Regions from separate parts of the Rhodococcus daqingensis genome, predicted to be linked through region 2. Evidence: riboswitches for the same ligand, from Rfam matches in the RefSeq annotation. Region 2 holds a riboswitch; the other holds the start of a gene.

Region 1 (6,263 bases), on a different contig from region 2:
TTGTGGTTGGGCGGCGTTCCGGAAGTTCGCACTGCCGTGCTCGTTCGTCGAGCACGAACAGTCTGGCGGACCGCAGTGCGGCGTGATACCCACTGGACCGCGCATTCGAGAACGTCGCCTCCCCGGTCAGTTCGCCGATCCGGCTGTGCAGGGTGTCGAGGATCCGGGGGACGGGTGGTGCGATCGCATCGGTGTGCATCAGTGGCGTTTCCGTCTTCTGATCAGGTCTCCGGAATCGGCGGCGCGATCCCTTTTTTCGGCACGTCGTTCCTTGAGGGACTGTGCCGGTTTCTTCAGGCTCTTACCGGGTTTCTTGTCTGCCATTGTCGCTCCTGAATTCGAAGTGGCAATCACTTGGGCCGACCATACGTCATTTCCAGGAAAAAGCCAGCCGCGCAGGCGGGCGTGCTTTTTCTGCCCGAGCGGCCCGGAATCAGTCGAGGAGATTCACCGAGGTGATCCGGTGCAGGGTGAACCGGCGGACCGCCCCGGTGTCCGGGTCCAGCGCGTCGAGCTGCCCACCGCCGACACTGATCGGGTCGACGACGCGCTCCGTTGCCACCCCTTGCGCGTCCACATAGCCGATCGCCACGCTGCGCCGGACCTTCGCCGCCAGCTGCAGCAGGGCCATCGTCGCGGCGCCGCCCGCCCGGCTGCCGTCCGACCGCACACCCTGACCGCGCGGGGCGGTCGCGGCCCGCTGGCCGGCGCGCAGCTGGCCGACGAGGGACCCGAGCTGGTCGTCGGTGGGGACGGCGGGCATCCGGAGTGCGGGGCGCGTCCGCCGTCGCGGCACCCGGCCGCCGCGCGGTCGCAGGTCCACGATCGCGCCGGAGGAGTCCTCGCCCGCCGGTGCGAACCCGGCCGACCGGAGCTGCTCGAGAACCTCGCTCAGCGGCGCCTGCGAGATCGCGACGGTCGGGGCGAGGGCGCGCAGCGCCAGCTGCTCGGCCACCGCGGAGGCCAGCACCTCGGCGAGCAGCGCCGGGTCCTCGCAGCGGATGAACGCGGACGCCACCCCCGCCCGCAATTGGCCGTGCCTGCGCGCGACATCGTCGATGAGGTACGTCAGGGCCTGCGGCACCGGCGTCTTCGAGCGCTTGTCGAACAGCGCGTGCAGCTCCGACGCGCTCTTCCCGGCGTCGAGCGCCCGTCGCACGCTGTCCTCGCGGATCCGGTACATGGTGGCCGCGCCCGCCGATTCGATGTCCGCGACGAGGGTGATCTGCTCCTGCAGCTCCGGGACGAGCGGGCCGGGGGCCATCACCGTCAGGTCCGCCTGCACCAGGACGTAGTCGAGGGGTTCGGGCAGGCTCGCGGTCATCTCCGCGACCACCGCCTCCGGGGTGGCCCCGTGCAGCAGCCCGCGGCCCGGCGAGGCCAGCGCGCCGCGGCCGATCAGACCGACCGCCGCCGCCTCGGCGAGCGTGTGCTCGACGGCGCTCGCGCCGAAGCGGCCGGACCAGCGTGGGCGACGCCACGCCACCAGCGCGGCGAGCTCGGAGGTCGTCGCGCCCTGCCCCGCGGCGAGCTCGCCGAGCAGTTCGAGGACGAACCTGCGGTCGCGGGGTGCGCCCGACGCGCGCACCTCCTCGGACAGCGCGGCGATCGCCTTGTCGTTGGGGTCACGCAGCCCGATCACCCAGGGCCTGCGTGGCATCTCCAGCCAGCCGCGGGCGAGGGTGTACCACCGCTGTGCGGTGGTGGTGTTGAGCCAGGCGTCCGCGGCCACCGTCGGTGCCCAGTAGTCGTCGCCGGTGTCGGCGGCGGGAGGCGGTTCGGGGGCGCCGCTCGCTATCAACCCCGCGGCGGCGAGCAGCTCCACGAGCAGGCTCACCCGGCTTTCCTCGACGCCCGCCACCTTTGCCAGCCGCCTGGTCTCGCGTACCCCGAGCCCGCCCGCCTTCAGGGTCGGCGCCGGTTGGTCGCCGAGGGCCGCGATCAGATCCTCGCAGTGCCGGATCAGTTCGAGCGCCTCGCCCGCCGCGACGGCGTTCACGTCGCCGACCTTCTGCTTGTGGGTGCGGATCGGCGGTGGGGTCAGTGCGGTCGGATCGGTGATCGTCTCGCCGCGCAGCGCCTGCCCGACCTGATGCGGCAGCTCGACGGTCTGATCGTCCACCCAGGTGAGCAACCCGAGCGAGAGCAGCCGTTGCACCGGCCGGTCCGGTGGGGTGCCCGGCGCCGCGTCGCGGGTGCGGCCGATCGGCGAGCTGGTGGCCAGGGTCTCGAGCAGCCGCCGCTCGGCATCGCCGACGGTCGCGAGGCCGGCGATGACCTGTGCGGCCGTCATCGGTTCCTGTGGCCTGTCGACTCGCCAATTGACGGCGTCCTTCCCGGTCGGGACGACCCGCAACACCCGCGAACCCCAGATCAGCGCCCGGGCGCGCAACGCCTGCAGGGCCTTGTCGACCGCCTTGACCGGTGCCCGCCCCGCCAGCGCCTCCGCGAGGACCTCACGGCGGACGCCCACCTCCGCGCCGCGTTCGAGGGAGAGCACCCCGATCACCGTGAGCTCCAGGACGTTCAGCTCGTCGGCCACACGCAGCACCGAGGCCCGCTGTTCGGCGCGGGCAGCCAACACCGCCAGGTTCGCGGGCGGTGGCACCGCGAGATCCGGGCGCAGCCTGAGCAGCTCCGCCAGCTCCGCATCGCTCCGCGCGGTCAGCCAGGTGAGCAGGCTTTCGGGCACGGCGGTGCCGTGAGGTGATTCGGGGCTGACGGGGGCGCTGCCTTCGGTATCGGTCATCAACTATCAGATTAGAGACCTGGGGTGTACCACGGCGCGGCCTGCTGTCAAAATGGGTTCGTGGCTAACAATTCGAGCAAGCGATACGTAGATCCAGGCTGGCCGGCGCCCGAACTCCAGGACGGCGACCATGCCGTCACGGAGCTCTCGTCGAGCCGCTCCGGTGGGCTGTCCCCGTTCGGCGAGGACACCGAGTTTCCTCTCCCCGCGTCGGAACTGCCTTACACCCATCCGCACACGGTCATCAATCGCTGACCTCGGATACCGAACGCGAAAGGCCCCGCACCTCGAAGGTGCGGGGCCTTTCACGTGGATGGGGAGCCTCAGCGGGGCAGCAGGCCCGAGTTGGCCTTCAGGAACTCGATGACCTGGGGGTTCAGCTTGGCCTGCTCGTAGAGCGCCTCGATCTGCGGATCGAGCGCGATGCCCTTGGCCTGAACCGCCTCGAGGGCGCTGTCGAGGCTGTCGAGCACGTCGGCCGCGCCGTCGGTGGTCGGGAGGCTGGTCACGGCGGGCAGCTCGGCCGCGGGCGCGGGGGCCTCGGCGGCGGGCGCGGTGCGCGGGGTGGAGCCACTGGTCAGGCCGAGGCTCGAGGAGCAGGACGGCCAGGCGCCCCAGCCCTGCGAGGCGAGGACCTTCTCGGCGACCGCGATCTGCTGCTCACGGGTGGCCTGGTTGGCGGTCGCGGCGTACTCGCCACCACCGTGGGCGTTCCAGGTGCTGGGGGAGAACTGCAGTCCACCCTGGTAGCCGTTGCCGGTGTTGATCGCCCAGTTGCCGCCTGCTTCGCACTGCGCGAGGCGGTCCCAGTCGGAATCGGGGGCTGCGTTGGCCGGGGCCGCGAAGGCCGCGCCGGCTGCGCCCAACACTGCGCCGGTCACGACGACCTTGGCTGCGTTGCGGCGGGTGTTCGTGGGCTTGCGATGGCGTCCAGTGCTCATGCGGGTTTTCCTCTCCTCACGCGCCTGCGAGGTCAGCTGTCGGGTTCGGGCTGAGAGGTCGCCCGGCCTCGCCGCTCCTGGATGGTGCGGGTCTGGCTTCACCCCAAGAAGAAGGCGCTTCTGCGCTTTCCTCGGTGTCCACCGGGGACGTGGGTCCCCCGTCCTCGTCCCTGGGTAACTCGTGGGAATCCGGTTCCGCGGGACGAGGTTTGGCGCGGCGGATCGGATCTGGCCGGACTTCTCCGGCCGCTGATGACCGTACGTGGCCGACGGCGTGTAGTCATCTGTTACCTGAATTTCGATTCTCTCGGCGTTTCGCTCGAAATTCAGTAGAAATTTGCAGGTCAGATGTGGTTGTCCTGGCCCGAGACCGTCCTGTTATGTTACCGTGATGTGAGGTAGATCACAGTTTCGATCCGAGCCGACCTCGGGTTCCGCCCGGCGACGGCGCGGGCGCAATGCGATCAGCGTGGCCACCGCGATCACGACGAACATCAGCGGGTACACCGCGGCGAAGAACGGAGCCAGGGCATCGGAGGTGGGGATCATGAACAGGCCGATCGCCTGCACGCCGTCCGGGAACTCGTGGGTCCAGCAGAGCAGCGGCAGCGCGAGTGCCGCAGGCAGGAGCCAGGCGGTCGCGCGTCCGGCGCCCAGCGCGCGGTGCATCGCCAGGACCAACAGCGGTACGAACCACACCCAGTGGTGGCCCCAGGAGAACGGTGAGACCGCCGCGGAGGTCAACCCGCAGAGGGTGGTGGCCAGCAGTGCCTGTCCGCGCTTGTGGGCCAGCCAGGAGGCGGCGAGCCCGAGCGCGGCCAGTACCGCCGCGCAGAGCGCCCACAGCAGCAGCGGCGGGTCCGCGACGTCCAGCCAGCGGGCCAGCACGCCCGCGGCGGACTGGTTGGCGGGCCACGCGGTCTCGCCTATCCGTGTCGAGTGCCGGATCACCGCGGTCCAGTAGGACCACGAGTCGGAGAAGATCACCACGAACCCGACGACGACCGTCGCGAGGACGCCGGCGATCGCGGTCGCCGCGGCGCGCCACTGCCGGGTGACCAGCAGCTCGACGATGAACAGCCCCGGCGTCAGCTTGATCCCGGTCGCGATCCCGACACCGATGCCGCGCAGCCTGCTGCCCTCGGGACGCCCGAGGTCCCAGACGATCAGCAGCATCAGGAGCAGGTTGATCTGCCCCAGCCAGATCGTGGTGCGGACCGGCTCGAGCCAGGTGACGATCACCGTCAGCAGCCCGGTGACCAGGTACAGACGTCGGTCCGACCGGTATCCGAGTTGTCGCCAGCACAGCAGGACCACGAGGTACAGGATCGCGAAGTTCGCGAGGTATCCGATGAGGGTGGCGAGCTCCGCGGACACGGCGTTGAGCGGGGCGAAGAGCACGGCCGAGAACGGCGGGTAGGTGAACCACATGCCGCCGTGCAGGGCGTGGTCGTAGAGCCCGACGGGCTGCAGCACGGTGGCGCCGCCGCTGCGGTAGACGAGCAGGTCGAGGCCGTTCTGGAACAGTCCCCACAACGGATAGCCCATCGGCACCACCCGGTCGTGCGCCACGACCACGGCAAGGGCCAGGGCGGCGAGGGAACCGGTGAACAGCGGGTGAGAGGGGAGTGCTCGCCCCGCGGCCGGGGTGGCGCGGGGCGGTGATGTCATGCCGGGTAGCTCGTCGACGCCGTGGGCGTGGAGCCGACGTCCACGATCTCCTTGCCGAGCGGCATCAGCGAGATCGGGATCATCTTCAGGTTCGCGACGGCCAGCGGGATCCCGATGATCGTGATCGCCATCGCGATCGCGCTGACCACGTGGCCGATGGCGAGCCAGATGCCGGCCACGATCAGCCAGATCACGTTGCCGATCAGCGAGCCGATTCCCGACGTCGGCTTGTCGACGACGGTCTTGCCGAACGGCCACAGTGCGTAGACGCCGATCCGGAACGACGCGATCCCGAACGGGATGGTGATGATGAGGATGCAGCAGATGATGCCCGCGACGAAGTAACCCAGCGCCAGCCAGAGGCCGCCGAAGATCAGCCAGATGATGTTGAGCAGGATTCTCAATGCGTTCCCTCTCGTCGGACGCGGCGCCCGGACCGCAGCGCGAAGATGATGCCGAGCAGGAACCCGACCGGGCAGGCGAGGGCGATCAGGTACAGCGCCAGTCCCGGCTCGTGGCCGGTCGCGGCCACCACGAAGATCGCGACGATGGCGAGCACACCGACGAAGAAGAACACGAGTGCGGCACGCAGGAGACCGTTGCCGCGGGGAGAGGATTGGCTGACCACCCACCAACCGTATCCCCCGTAAACCCCGGTGCCCGGGAGGGGCGCGCGGGGGTAGACTTCGGTCTATCGCGTCCCGCAAACGGTGGGGCGCGTTCATTTATGTAGATGAGCAGGTGAACGCAGTGCCTACCGGCAAGGTCAAGTGGTACGACGTTGAAAAGGGCTTCGGCTTCCTCTCCCAGGAAGACGGAGAGGACGTCTACGTTCGTTCGTCTGCGTTGCCCGACGGTGTCGAGGGGCTCAAGGCGGGCCAGCGCGTCGAGTTCGGGATGGC
Region 2 (6,263 bases):
AGCGAGGGCATCGACCGGGCCGTGCGCGCCATCGACAGTGGCGACGCGGCGGCGGTGCTCGAGCGCTGGGTCGCGGTGTCGACCGAACTGGCGGACTGACGGCCGGTCCACTCGGCGGGGACCGCCGTCCGGCCTGGCCGAACGGCGATCCCCGGTCTCGTCACTCGCCGATCGAGAAGGCCGCCTCGACGTCGGCGCTGGCGTAGGAGCGGAAGGCGATGTGGGTCGTCGTCTGCACGACGCCGTCGACCTTGTTGATCGCGCCGGTGACCACTTCGGCGATCTGGGCGTGGTCGCGGACCTTGACGATGGCGATGAGGTCGACGTCGCCAGCGCAGGAATAGACCTCGGACACCCCGGCGATGTCGGCCACCGCCTGCGCGGTCTCCGGGATCCGGTTCGCTTTGGCGTGAATGAGGACGATGGCGTTGATCATCTCGCTCCTAGGCTGCGGTGGCGTCCTTATCTATAGGGAAGGCCGCGCGGGTCCTCTCCCATAGATCGGGTCGTCCGACTCTGTACTTTCTCCTGTCACCCTAGGTGGTGCCCGCTGCGGCGGCCGCGCCCCGCGCCAGCGCGCACCACTGCAGCCATCCACCCCCGCCGCGCGCCGGTTCCGTGTAGCCGTGGCTGGCACGCACGATCCGGACCCCGGGCGTCTCGAGCCAGGCGGCGATCAGCCCGGCCTCGCCCGCCGTGGCGCCCCGCAGTGGCGAGGGCTCCTCGATCACGGTTTCGGCGGCCAGGGTCAGGGCCTCGACCACCGGCATCGGAGGCACCCCCCGCTCGGCCACCCCGGCGGAGGCGAGCCTGCCGGCCCGGATCACCGCGAGGTCCCATCCGCCGGACCCGGATGGGCGCGCGGCGACGAGTTCGTCGACGGCGGCCAGGCTCGCGAGGCGTTGGGCCCGTCGGAGAGCGAGGGCCAGGGTCGCGGTGCGGTCACGCAGCCGGACGGCACTCTCGAAGAGTTCGGCCGCCGCGAGTTCCTCGATCCGGGCCCGCATCCGGTGTAGCGGCGCGTCGTCGGTGCCGCGGATGAGCGCGTGCACGGCCTGGGACGCGCGGCGGTACTCGGTCGAGGTCTGCGGCGTGCCGCCGGCGGGACAGCCGCCGACTGTGCTGTCCGGGCAGTCCGGTCCGTGTGGTTGATCCTCGCGAATTCTCTTGGTGCAGGTCCTGATTCGGCAGATGTCCGCGATCGTCGCGGCCACCTCTGCCGCATCGGTACGAGAGCCGAAAGGGCCGAGGGCATCGGCGCTCGCCCTGCGGGAGACGGAGAGCCGGGGGAACGGCTCGACGGTCGGGGTGATCCACCATGCGCGGCGGGGGAACTTCGAGCGCCGGTTGTACGGGGGCGCGTGCGCGCCCAGGAGACGGAGTTCGCGGACCGAGGCCTCGAGGGCGTGTGCGCACTCGACGTGGTCGACCCGGGTGGCCAGCGCCACCATCTCCTTCATCCGGGCGCGTGTCTCGGATCCGGTGAAGTAGCCGCGCACCCGGCGCTGCAGGTTGACCGCGGTGCCCACGTAGAGCACCTCGTCGGAGGGGCCGCGGAACAGGTACACGCCCGGGGTGCGAGGCAGGTGTGCGGCGAATCCACGCTTGCCGCGTTGCGCGGCGGAGACGTTGGGGAGGTAGTCGACCAGTTCCGCGTAGCTGTGCACGCCCAGGTTGCCGACCCGCTCGATGAGGCCGTGCAGCACGTCCACCGTGGCGCGGGCGTCGTCGAGCGCGCGGTGTGTCGGTCTGGTGCTGACGTCGAAGAGGGTGGCGAGGGCCGAGAGTTTGACCGAGGGTGCCTCGTCCCTGCTGAGCACGCGGCGGGCCAGCTTGACGGTGCACAACACCTGGAACGGCGGCCAGGGCAGCTCGCAGCGGGCCGTGGCGGCCTTGAGGAACCCGATGTCGAATGGTGCGTTGTGGGCGACCAGGACCGCGCCCCTGGCGAACTCCAGGAAGCTCGGGAGCACTCGCTCGATCCGCGGCGCCCCGATCAGCATCGCGGAGGTGATCCCCGTCAGCTCCACGATGTACGGGGGCATCGACCGCCCCGGATCGACCAGGGTGGAGAGCTCGCCGACGACCTCGCCGCCGCGGATCTTGACCGCGCCGATCTCGGTGATCGCGTCCTCGCCCGGCGCGCTGCCCGTCGTCTCCAGGTCCACGACGACGAAGGTGGTGTCCCGCAACGGGGTGTCGAGCTCGTCGAAGCTCAGCTGGGCGTTGGGCGGACTCTGCGGGCTCACACGGCAGAGGCTAGGGGCGGCTACCGACAGAGATCGGGGTGCGGTCGCCGCGCCGCTCCGTGTCGGACCCGGGCGCTACTTTCCGTCGCAGAGGCCTCGGAACAGCCGCGAGGCCCCCGTCGGAGACGAGGATCACAGTGATTGTCGATTGCAACGACTGCGAGGTTCGCCCCTCCGCGTGTGGGGACTGTGTGGTGACCGTGTTGTTGGGGCCGCCCGGTGTCCGGCCGTGCGCACCGGTGGCGGTCCCGGCGGGGTCCGCCCGGATCAGTATTGAGCAGGACGAACGGGTTGCCCTGGAGGTGCTGGCCGAGGTCGGGCTGGTGCCGAGGCTTCGGTTGGTGCGGGCCGCGGATGCCACGCAGACCGGTCGGTCGTTATCTGCTCGTGATCCAGGAGTGGCCTAGCGTCCAATTCTGGGCGATATGTCCGAATCGGCCCACTGGTCGGGCGTGTTGGGTCGACATGGGCTGGACGCTTTCGTAACCTTCCTGAGACCTAGCGGAGTCTTGCCACACCATCCGGTGCGGCATCGCCAGGAACCGCCTAATCGATCACTCGCGAGAGCGATCGTGCCGGGAACCCAAGTTTCTCTGGGGTGAATCCCGTCGGAGCGCGACATGCGTGCCGCCGGGTAGGGCTGATCTTCCCAGCCCGAACCCGTCAGCTAACTCGGTCGGCGGATGAACGGAAGAAACGGAGTAACCCTTCTCGTGGCTTCATCTACTACCCAGCGTTCCGTGCGACGCATCGCCGTCGCCAGCGCGCTGACCTTCGGTGCCATCGCCGTGTCGGCCGGCCCCGCGCTCGCCGAGCCCGTCACCATCTCCGGCATCGGAACCTTCGACATCCCGGGTGTGCCTGCCCAGACCATCCAGGTGCCCGGCCTCCCGGCCCTGCCCGGCGCCCCGGCCGCCCCGGCCCCCGCGCCCCTGGTCTCCGCAGGTGACAAGGCTGTTCAGGCCGCCGCGAGCAAGATCGGTTCTCCCTACGTCTACGGCGCCTCGGGCCCGGATTCCTTCGACTGCTCGGGCCTCGTGCAGTGGGCGTTCAAGCAGGCGGGCATCAACCTGCCGCGCACCAGCTACGACCAGGCCGCGGCCGGCACGCCGGTCTCCACCTCCGCCCTCAAGCCGGGCGACGTGGTCTCCTTCTACGGCGGCTCGCACTCGGGCATCTACGCAGGCAACGGCGAGGTCATCCACGCCGCGACCTCCGGAACCCCGGTCAAGCGCGCGCCGATCGCGTCCATGCCGATGGATGGTGCCCGCCGCTACTAAAGCGCAGCGCACACGCTTTCTTTGGTGGGCCCGAACCGTCTCCGGACGGTTCGGGCCCACCGTGCTTTTGTGGCGCGCAGGCGCTCGCCCCACGGCGCCCGGAGCGCGGCGGAAATGTCCCGTCCGTTCGGGGTGGACATCGTCGTATGCCATTCCGTAACCTGTCTGAGACCTTCCGAGTTCTTGCCGCGTCACCCGGCGCGGCATCGGGGGTCGTCACCACGCGGGACCGAGCGCCGATGCGCCGGACCGGCACCGGGGACGGAGTCCGCCGGGGTGAATCTCCCGCTCGGGCCTCGGTTCGGGGGACAGGGCTGATCTTCCCAGCCCGACCCGTCAGCCAACTCGGTCGACGGGCAGTGGAAGAACGGAGTACCAGCTTTCGTGGCGTCACAGAGACTGAAGCGATCCACCGGCGCAGTGCTGGCAACGGGCCTGCTCTCCCTCGGGGCCGTCGCGGTTCCCGCGGGCACCGCGACCGCGGACCCCGCACTGGAGAGCCCGACGGCCGCGCTCGAGAAGCTCTCCGAACTCTCCCGCACCTCCGAGCAGACCAACGAGGCGCTGCACAATGCGCAGATCGACCTCGACTCCAAGGCGGCGGTCCAGCGCGATGCCGAGTCCAGGCACGCCGCGGACCAGCATCTGCTGACCGAGGCGAAGGCCAGGATCGCGCAGTTCCAGCCGGCGATCGACAAGTTGACGACGGCGAGCTACCAGGGCGCCCGCGTCAACCGACTGTTCGCGGTGATGGTCTCCGATTCGCCGCAGCAGCTCCTCGACCAGATGTCCACGCTCAGCGTGATCTCCGCGGACACCGCGGCCCAGGTCGGTCACTTCAAGCAGGCCACCGACGAGGCCGCTGCCGCCGCCGAGGCCTCGCGTCAGTCCGCCGAGGCCGCGCGCACCGCCACCGAGCAGGCCAGGTCGATCAGCGACGACCTGCAGAACAAGCAGAGCGACCTGCAGGCGCAGATCGCGCAGGTCACCCAGGCGTTCGGCGCGCTGAGCGGCTCGGAGCGGGCCACCCTCGCCGGCACCCCCTTCCCGCCCGGATTCGACCCCCAGACGATCCTCAAGGGGCTCGCTCCGGGCTCGAACTCCGGCGCGCTGCAGGCGGGCATGACCCAGGTCGGTAAGCCCTATGTCTGGGGTGCCACCGGTCCGGACGGATACGACTGCTCCGGCCTGATGGTGTGGGCCTACAAGCAGGTCGGCAAGACGCTGCCCCGTTCGAGTCAGGCCCAGGCCGCGGGCGGCGTGCCGGTCTCGCGCTCCGAGCTCCAGCCGGGTGACCTGGTGCTGTTCTACCCCGACATCTCGCACGTCGGAATGTACGCAGGAAACGGCAACATCCTGCACGCGTCCACCTTCGGTGTCCCGGTCAAGGTCGCGCCGATGGACGCGTACCCGTTCTACGGCGCCAGAAGGTACTGAACGCCGTACCGGACGTCCCGCCGCGGCAGCCACGGCGTCGGATCCGGACATGGGAGGCGGCTGCGCTCGGCGGGTTGCTGCTCGCCCTCGTCGCGGTCGGCGTGTTGACGGCCCGGTCGCAGCCGACGGAACTGGAGCCGCGTGGCTCAGCCACCGCCAGCGTCAACCCGTACGAACAGGCCCGCCGCGCGGGCGTCCAGGACCTCCTGAACCGCTGGGCGGGTGCGGTCAGGGACGGTGACACCGCCGCCCTCGCCAGGCTGTTCGACCGCGCCGCCGCGCCCGAGTTCCTCGCCGCCGAGATCCGCCGCAGTGAGCATCTCGCCGACGTGCCGTTGGCGGACTGGGGCTACGAGATCGGATCCGACCCCGAGACCCCGGTCCCGACGGACCTGGCCGAGCAGCTCGACGCCACCGACGTGTGGGCGGTGCCCGCGTACCTGCGCTACGCCATCGAGGGCGCGGACGCCGGTTCCACGCGCAAGCCCGTCGCGCTGATCGTGGCCAGGCGGGGGGAGAGCTGGACCCTGGTCTCCGACCGGTCGCTCCCGGAGCACGGGCGCCATACCTGGCGTGGCCCTTGGGATTTCGGCCCGGTCGTGATGCGCGAGGTGGAAACCGGTTCGCACTCGTCGGTGGTGCTCGGTCACTCCGATCAGGAGGAACTGATCGACGCGATCGCGGCAGATCTCGCGGATGCGGTTTCCTCGGTGACCGAACTGTGGGGCCCCGACTGGTCGCAGCGTGCCCTGGTCGTCGTCAGCTCCTCCCAGGAGGAGTTCGAGGAGCAGGTCGGGGCCGACCACAGCGGGTCCGACATCGCCGCCGTCGCGGTCTCCGATGTCGTCGAGCCGGGGTCCGGCACCGCGACGGGCCAGCGCGTCGTGTTCAGCCCGGCCGCGTCGCAGCGGCTCGGTGAGGACACCCGGCGCTCGGTGCTGCGGCACGAGCTCACCCACGTGGCCGCCCGCGCAGCGACCACCGACGGATCACCGATGTGGATGCTGGAGGGCTTCGCCGACTACGCCGGCCATCGCGATACCGGTGCCACGGTCGGTCGGGCGGCGCCGATTCTGGCGGCGGCGGTGGTCGCGCACGGACCGCCGTCCCGGCTCCCGATCGACGCGGACTTCGCGGCGGGCGGGGAGCGTGCACAGGCCGCATACGAGCTGGCCTGGTCCGTGTCGGCCTACGTCGCCGACCGGTTCGACGAGCCGACCCTGCGTGAGCTGTACGTGGACCTGGCGACCGGTCCGTTGGGGAGTCACGAGCTCGACACGAAGCTGCACGAGTCGGT

Evidence for each region. A riboswitch is a leader RNA that binds a small molecule or an ion and turns the genes downstream of it on or off. The one in region 2 is predicted to bind cyclic di-AMP.
Region 1: another riboswitch for cyclic di-AMP. It lies ahead of ACFQS9_RS09420 (transglycosylase family protein); the one in region 2 lies ahead of ACFQS9_RS03820 (NlpC/P60 family protein).

What each region holds. Positions count from the first base shown of each region.
Region 1 is NZ_JBHTCS010000011.1:85,028-91,290, forward strand. It holds gene ACFQS9_RS09410 (helicase-associated domain-containing protein) at 434-2,749, opposite strand; gene ACFQS9_RS09415 (hypothetical protein) at 2,810-3,004, shown strand; gene ACFQS9_RS09420 (transglycosylase family protein) at 3,073-3,690, opposite strand; cyclic di-AMP (ydaO/yuaA leader) riboswitch at 3,696-3,900, opposite strand; gene ACFQS9_RS09425 (glycosyltransferase 87 family protein) at 4,069-5,361, opposite strand; gene ACFQS9_RS09430 (YccF domain-containing protein) at 5,358-5,765, opposite strand; gene ACFQS9_RS09435 (hypothetical protein) at 5,762-5,989, opposite strand; gene ACFQS9_RS09440 (cold-shock protein) at 6,112-6,263, shown strand, end outside.
Region 2 is NZ_JBHTCS010000007.1:25,672-31,934, forward strand. It holds gene trpD (anthranilate phosphoribosyltransferase) at 1-99, shown strand, start outside; gene ACFQS9_RS03805 (Lrp/AsnC family transcriptional regulator) at 161-436, opposite strand; gene ACFQS9_RS03810 (DEDD exonuclease domain-containing protein) at 537-2,249, opposite strand; gene ACFQS9_RS03815 (hypothetical protein) at 2,387-2,656, shown strand; cyclic di-AMP (ydaO/yuaA leader) riboswitch at 2,783-2,947, shown strand; gene ACFQS9_RS03820 (NlpC/P60 family protein) at 2,933-3,529, shown strand; gene ACFQS9_RS03825 (C40 family peptidase) at 3,914-4,966, shown strand; gene ACFQS9_RS03830 (hypothetical protein) at 5,044-6,263, shown strand, end outside.